DNA from 2 places in the Planifilum fimeticola genome. Region 2 is predicted to be linked to the other one. Evidence: predicted binding sites of a transcription regulator. Region 2 holds the regulator's gene; the other holds the start of a gene.
The links. The regulator LexA, encoded in region 2, represses DNA repair genes until DNA is damaged. The targets are predictions, from matches to a motif close to CGAACATATGTTCG.
Positions count from the first base shown of each region.

Region 1: CLV97_RS12590 (SPL family radical SAM protein) is a predicted target of LexA. The motif match lies at 1,524-1,537, and genes of this name have one in related genera.

Region 1 is NZ_PVNE01000021.1:34,343-37,832, forward strand. It holds gene CLV97_RS12585 (sigma-54-dependent Fis family transcriptional regulator) at 1-60, shown strand, start outside; gene CLV97_RS12590 (SPL family radical SAM protein) at 576-1,505, opposite strand; gene leuC (3-isopropylmalate dehydratase large subunit) at 1,801-3,213, shown strand; gene leuD (3-isopropylmalate dehydratase small subunit) at 3,356-3,490, shown strand, end outside.
Region 2 is NZ_PVNE01000017.1:2,498-5,987, forward strand. It holds gene CLV97_RS10875 (quaternary amine ABC transporter ATP-binding protein) at 1-601, opposite strand, end outside; gene yneA (cell division suppressor protein YneA) at 931-1,206, opposite strand; gene lexA (transcriptional repressor LexA) at 1,435-2,055, shown strand; gene ilvA (threonine ammonia-lyase IlvA) at 2,460-3,490, shown strand, end outside.

The sequences.
Region 1 (3,490 bases), on a different contig from region 2:
AAACTGAATCGCTATCCCAACCTGAAAAACATCCGTCTCCAACATCAGAGGCACGGCTGAACAGCAACCAGCGAAGGGGACCCCGAGGCTTTCAAGACCGCGCCGCACCCTCCTGCCGAAAAAAATCTTTTCCCCGCACAAACAAAAAACCCCTTGCGGGGTTTCGAGGATAATGACAAAGCGTTGGGAGGGACCGATTTTTCGCCGAGCGACCCCTGCTGCATTGGAGCGGAGCGAAAAATCGCGTCCTGAACCCTAGATGCAGGGTTTGTCAGCAGTCTCAAAACCCCTTGCGGGGTTTTTTTCATGCCGCCCGACTCGGTGCAAACCGATTTCTCTCAAAAGGGGAGATCTCCATCCGGAATGCTGATCACAGGCCTCCCACAAACACGAAGATGGTCGCGATCACCAAGAGGAAGATCAGCAGACGGCGCCAGCTCACCAAATAACCGTAACCACCATAGGACATCTCCCTACCCCCTTTCAGTTGTCCCTATACTTTATGCCTCATATCCAAATGGGGCCGGGTAAACGTCCATCCGAAAGCAAAATTGGGTGAACCGCCTAAACTTCCCCTAAAACAGACTGAGCTGTACCGGCTCCTCCCGAAGCATCTCCTCTCTTCCGACCTCCTGCGTCAACGCGGTCCCCTCCCCCCGGCTCGGTTCATTTATGAAACCGACTTCCCTCATGTGCCGCCTCACCCGCGAATACAGCTCCGTCCGGTATTCGTCGGGCGGAAGAGAACCCTCGTACAGCCGGACCAGGTGGGGGTACTCCCGGGGGAAGGCGGCCTGGATGCGGCGGAAGAACCAGCTTTTCACTGCCGGTTGCAGCCGGAGCACGGACGGCACCACGAAGCGGGCGCCGCATTCCCTTGCCGCGATCATATAAGACCGAAGCTGTTCATCGGTATCCGAGAGATACGGCAGGATCGGCGCCAGAAACAGGCCCGCCGGAATCCCCTCCCCATTCAGTTTCCGAACCGCTTCCAGGCGTTGTTTCGGATGTGGAGAGGCGGGCTCCGTCAACCGCCACACCCCCTCATCCAGCGTGCTCAAACTGATGTTGACCGATGTGAGTACCATCTCCCGGAGGATGTCCCTGTCCCGCAGGATCAAGGGAGATCGCGTGGTGATGCTGGTCGGAATCCGAAAATCCCTCAACACCTTCAAAATGGATCGGGTCAGCTTCCATTTCCCTTCCACCGGCTGGTACGGATCGGTGGCCGTCCCGACGGCCACTACCCCGCCTTTCCACTTTCCTCGTTTCAGCTCCCGATAAAGCACCTCCGCCGCATCCCGCTTGACGATGACATTGTGCTGAAAGCTGTCATCGGCGTGAAATCCCAGATAGCTGTGGGTGGGCCGGGCATAACAGAAGTGGCATCCGTGACTGCAACCGCGGTACGGATTAATCGACCAGTTGAAGGGCATGCCCTCCACCCGGTTGAGCACCGATTTGGAGCGTTTGGGAAAGAGCCTCCGCGGCGTCCGCCCGGCCATCGGAATCCCCCCGAGATACGAACATTTGTTTCTAATATACCACACCCCCTTCCCTGCTACCACTAACAGAAAACATCCCAAAAAAAGGATTCTCCGATCTGAAACGGCATTTCGCACAGGGAGAGGCGCGCACCGGTTTCGCCGGACTGTCAAACGGCCGATCCGATTTGGAAATCGACCCGCAATTCACCCATTTCCCCCTTGCCGCCATCGAAAAATTTGTTACAATAGATAGCATATATATTTCATACGGCAACGCTTCGCCGAAAAAAAGAGAATGCAAGGTGAGAGGAAAATGAAACCGCGGACATTGTTCGAAAAAATCTGGGATCGCCACGTCATCCATCAGGAAGAGGGAAAACCGGCCATCCTGTACATCGACCTCCACCTCATCCACGAGGTGACTTCCCCCCAAGCCTTCGACGGATTGCGCATGGCCGGCCGCAAAGTGCGCCGACCCGACTTGACCGTAGCGACCATGGACCACAACGTTCCCACGACGGACCGCTCACTGCCGATCACCGATCCGATCTCCGCCAAGCAGATGGAAACCTTGGCCCGGAACTGCCGCGAGTTCGGCATCCGGCTCTACGACCTGAACAGCCCGCAACAGGGCATCGTCCACGTGATCGGCCCTGAACTGGGTCTGACCCTTCCGGGGAAGACGATCGTCTGCGGAGACAGCCACACCTCCACCCACGGGGCCTTCGGCGCCCTCGCCTTCGGAATCGGAACCAGCGAAGTGGAACACGTCCTGGCCACCCAATGCCTGCACCAGGCCAAACCCCGGACAATGGAGATCCATGTCAAGGGAAGCCTGCCCCCGGGCGTTTCGGCCAAAGACGTGATCCTGGCCATCATCTCCCGCATCGGTACGGACGGCGCCACCGGAACCGTCGTCGAATACACCGGGGAGGTTATCCGCAACATGTCCATGGAAGAGCGGATGACCGTCTGCAACATGTCGATCGAAGCCGGTGCCCGGGCCGGCATGGTCTCGCCGGATGCCACCACCTTCGCCTATTTGGAAAACCGTCCCTTCGCGCCCAAGGGAAAACGGTTCGAGAAAGCCGTCGCCGATTGGGAACAGCTGGCGACGGATGAAGGCGCCACCTACGATCGCCGGTTCGAGCTCGACGCCTCCACCCTGTCGCCCCAGGTCACCTGGGGGACCAGTCCCGGAATGGGGACCGATGTGACGGGCACCGTGCCGGATCCCGATTCCTTCCCCACGGAAAACGAGCGAAAAGCGGCCAGAAAAGCCCTCGAATACATGGGCCTCAAACCGGGAACGCCGATCGTCGATATTCCGGTGGACCGCGTCTTCATCGGATCCTGCACCAATTCGCGGATCCAAGACCTGCGCGAGGCCGCCAAGGTCGTCCGGGGACGGAAAGTCTCCCCCCGCGTCCGGGCCATGGTGGTTCCCGGCTCCCAGCAGGTAAAACTGCAGGCGGAACGGGAAGGGTTGGACCGCATCTTCAAAGAAGCCGGGTTTGAATGGCGGGATTCCGGTTGCAGCATGTGCCTGGGTATGAATCCCGATATCCTTCGCCCGGGGGAACGCTGCGCTTCCACCTCCAACCGCAACTTCGAGGGAAGGCAGGGACGCGGCGGGCGCACCCACCTGGTGAGCCCCATGATGGCCGCCGCGGCCGCCATCGCCGGTCACTTCGTGGACATCCGGGAATGGGACATTGAACCGTAAACCTCCGTCCCTCGGGGGAGCGATTTTTCGTCGTGCGACTCCTGCCGAGTGAAACCGAGACGAAAAATCCCTTCCTTGATACTTTGTCGCCTCCGGCCCATCCGGAGAATGCCAATCACTTTCGGAATCAGGAGGAGACCGTATGGAACCGCTCAAAACCCATACCGGCAAGGTGGCTCCCCTTGACCGGGTGAACGTGGACACCGATCAGATCATCCCCAAGCAATTTCTGAAACGGATTGAACGGACCGGTTTCGGCCAGTTTCTGTTCTACGAT
Region 2 (3,490 bases):
CCTTGCGGATCAGCGGATCCAGGGCGCTAAAGGCCTCGTCCATCAGCAAAATATCCGGATCGGTGGCCAATGCTCGGGCCAGGCCCACCCGCTGTTGCATTCCGCCCGAAAGTTGCGAGGGGGCTTGGTCGGCATAATCCTTCAGACCCACCAGCTCCAGGGACTCCAGGGCCTTTTCCCTGCGTTCCCGCTTGGGCACCCCCTGCACCTCCAAGCCGTATTCCACATTTTCGCGGACGCTTTTGTGGGGAAACAGCGCAAACCGCTGAAACACCATCCCCATCTTGGTCCTGCGCATTTGCCGCAGCTCATCGGCGCTCATCTTCGTCACGTCGTCCCCATCGACAAGCACCGTTCCCTCCGTCGGTTCAATCAACCGGTTCAAAAGCCGAACCAGGGTGGACTTGCCGCTTCCGGACAGACCCATGATCACAAAAACCTCTCCGGCCTCCACTGAAAAGGAAGCCCGATTGACACCGACGGTCATTCCCGTCTCCCTGAAGATCTCTTCCTTGCTCTTGCCTTGTCTCACCAAAGCCAGCCCTCGCGAGGGATGACGCCCGAAAATTTTGGTGAGATTCCTCACCTCGATTTTCGCCAAAGAGCCCCCTCCTTTCCACGATCTCTCATTTTTAGAATATTCAGATAATATGTGACGGCGCAAAACGGGGCGCTTCGGAAGCCTTTTCTTGGCCCCGACACCCTGCAATCTTGGAAAAATAAAAAAACGCACTCCGAAGGACCCATGTTTATTTTAAAAATAAAAAGATCACCGGTCAAAACCGATGACAAAGCGGTTGAAGTATCAAGTCCAGCTGATAGATGAAAAGAAATAATAGGAGTCGTTCTCTTTAGGAATCCTCCGGTATCGTGCGTTTTCCGAACAATAGCTCCCCAACCGCAAACATATGTGCCCAGATTGCCGAATGATCAATCCCTTTTTCGGACGGGAATTTTTAATGTTTGCCCGGGATGGATCACGGCATCCTCCAAACGATTGATCCGGCGGATATCGCCGATCAGTTCCCGGATGTCGACGGAATCGTCCGCATACCTTCGGGCCAACCCCCATAGTGTATCGCCGGGTTCAACACGGACATTCACCGTCGGCTCCGGACCGTCGCCGGCCGCCCTGTCCACCCACACCACCAGAACGACCATCAGAAAACAGAGGATTCCGACGAGAGCGATTCCCCTCCGGCTCATCCCATCCCCTCCGTCAGCACCCGGATGGTTCCTGCAAATGATTTCCTTCAACCCGAGCATATAACAGAACAAACGTTCTGTCAAGGTGTTCCCGAACTCATGTTTGTGTTTTTTTCACATTTCATGTATACTGAAAATGGGATGAACTAAGCGGGTATGGGTTTTCGGGTTTGGTGCCAATTTAGCCGAAGGCGGTGATTACCTGTGTCCGAGAAAGGAGATGAGCACATGTCCAAACTGTCTCCCCGGCAACAGGCGATTCTGAACTACATAAAAAAAGAGGTGGAGGAAAAGGGATACCCCCCCTCCGTCCGGGAAATCGGCGAAGCGGTGGGGCTTGCCTCCAGTTCGACCGTACACGGACATCTGTCTCGCCTGGAAAAAAAAGGCTTCATCCGACGCGATCCGACCAAGCCGAGGGCCATTGAAATCTTGGACCGTCCAATGACGGAACGTCGCGCGGAAACCGACACGGTGATGGTTCCGCTGGTCGGGAAGGTAACTGCCGGGGAACCGATCACCGCCGTGGAAAATATCGACGAATACATTCCCCTTCCCAAAAAGATGGTGGGCAACGGCAAACATTTTATCCTTTCTGTTCAGGGCGACAGCATGATCAACGCCGGCATCCTCGACAAGGATTACGTCATCGTCCGGCAACAACCCACCGCAGACAACGGCGACATCGTCGTGGCCATGACTCCGGACGAGGAAGCCACCGTGAAGCGGTTCTACAAGGAAAAGGATTATGTCCGCCTTCAACCGGAAAATGACCTCATGGAGCCGATTTTGCTTCCCCGGGTGACGATCCTCGGCAAAGTGGTGGGGTTGATTCGCCACATCCATTGAGCATATGGCGCTATTTATCCTCGCGAAATCGCGAGGTTTTTTAATTGGGCATTTTCTTCGCGAACTCCCCCTGATTCAGCCGAGATTTTTGAGAGCTCCCCTTGAGTTCATCCACCCGGCATCACATCCCCCATCCTTTGAGCCCCTTTCAAACAGTGATCGCCTTCCGCTTCGCTTGCCGGACGCTTTTCCTGAAAAAGTTCCTGAACCATCCCGGAGAATCTTAAATCTGGCCGTGCCAAGCTCCCGAGAGTGTGTTAAAATATTCCTCAATATTTGTGAAATCGCCTTTCACTCTTCAACCCGCCCGCCGGTCGCATCCCTCTCGGAAAAATGCTGGACATTCGGGCGACCGGTACGCTATAAAATCAAATAAATATCAAAAAGCCAAAGGATGAGGTGAGATGGGAAAAGCTCTGGACAAAGTGCACGCCGATCAAGCCGATCATATCAAGATTGAGGATATTCTCATCGCCAGCCAGAGATTAAAAAAAGTATGCGTGCATACGCCCCTTGAATACAATCGCCTCCTGTCCGAAGAATACGGATGCGACGTCCATTTGAAGCGGGAAGACCTCCAAATCGTCCGTTCCTTCAAGATTCGGGGCGCCTACAACACCATTTGCAGCCTCTCCGAAGAAGAGCGAAAAAGGGGCGTGGTCTGCGCCAGCGCGGGAAACCACGCCCAGGGAGTGGCCTATTCCTGCCGTCATCTCGGCATCTCCGGGAAAATTTTCATGCCGACCACGACCCCGCGGCAAAAAATCAACCAGGTGAAGCATTACGGCGGTGAATTCGTGGAAGTGATCCTGACCGGCGACACCTTTGACGATTCCTTTCAACGGGCCATGGCTTACGTGGAGGAACACCAAATGTCCTTCATCCACCCCTTTGACGATTACCGCACCATCGTCGGGCAGGGCACCATCGGGATCGAAATCCTCAACGACTTGAAACAGCCCCCGGACTACGTGTTTGTCACCGTTGGCGGAGGCGGGCTGATCTCCGGCGTCAGCTCCTATATCAAAAGCGTGTATCCACATACCAGGGTGATCGGGGTGGAGCCCGCCGGCGCCCAAAGCATGAAGGAGTCGTTGGAAAAGGATCGGGTGGTGAAACTGGAGAAGATCGAACCCTTTGTGGACGGGGCGGCAGTCAAGCAGGTGGGAAATCTAACCTTCAAGATCTGCCGGGAAAATGTGGATAAAGTGGTTGCGGTGCCGGAAGGGAAAGTGTGCACCACCATCCTGGACCTGTATAACCAGCATGCGATCGTTGTCGAACCCGCCGGCGCGCTTTCCGTTTCCGCCCTGGACTTTTTCCGGGAACAGATTCGGGGGAAAAACGTGGTCTGCATCATCAGCGGCGGGAACAACGACATTGACCGGATGCAGGAAATCAAAGAGCGCTCTCTGATTTATGAAGGGCTCAAACA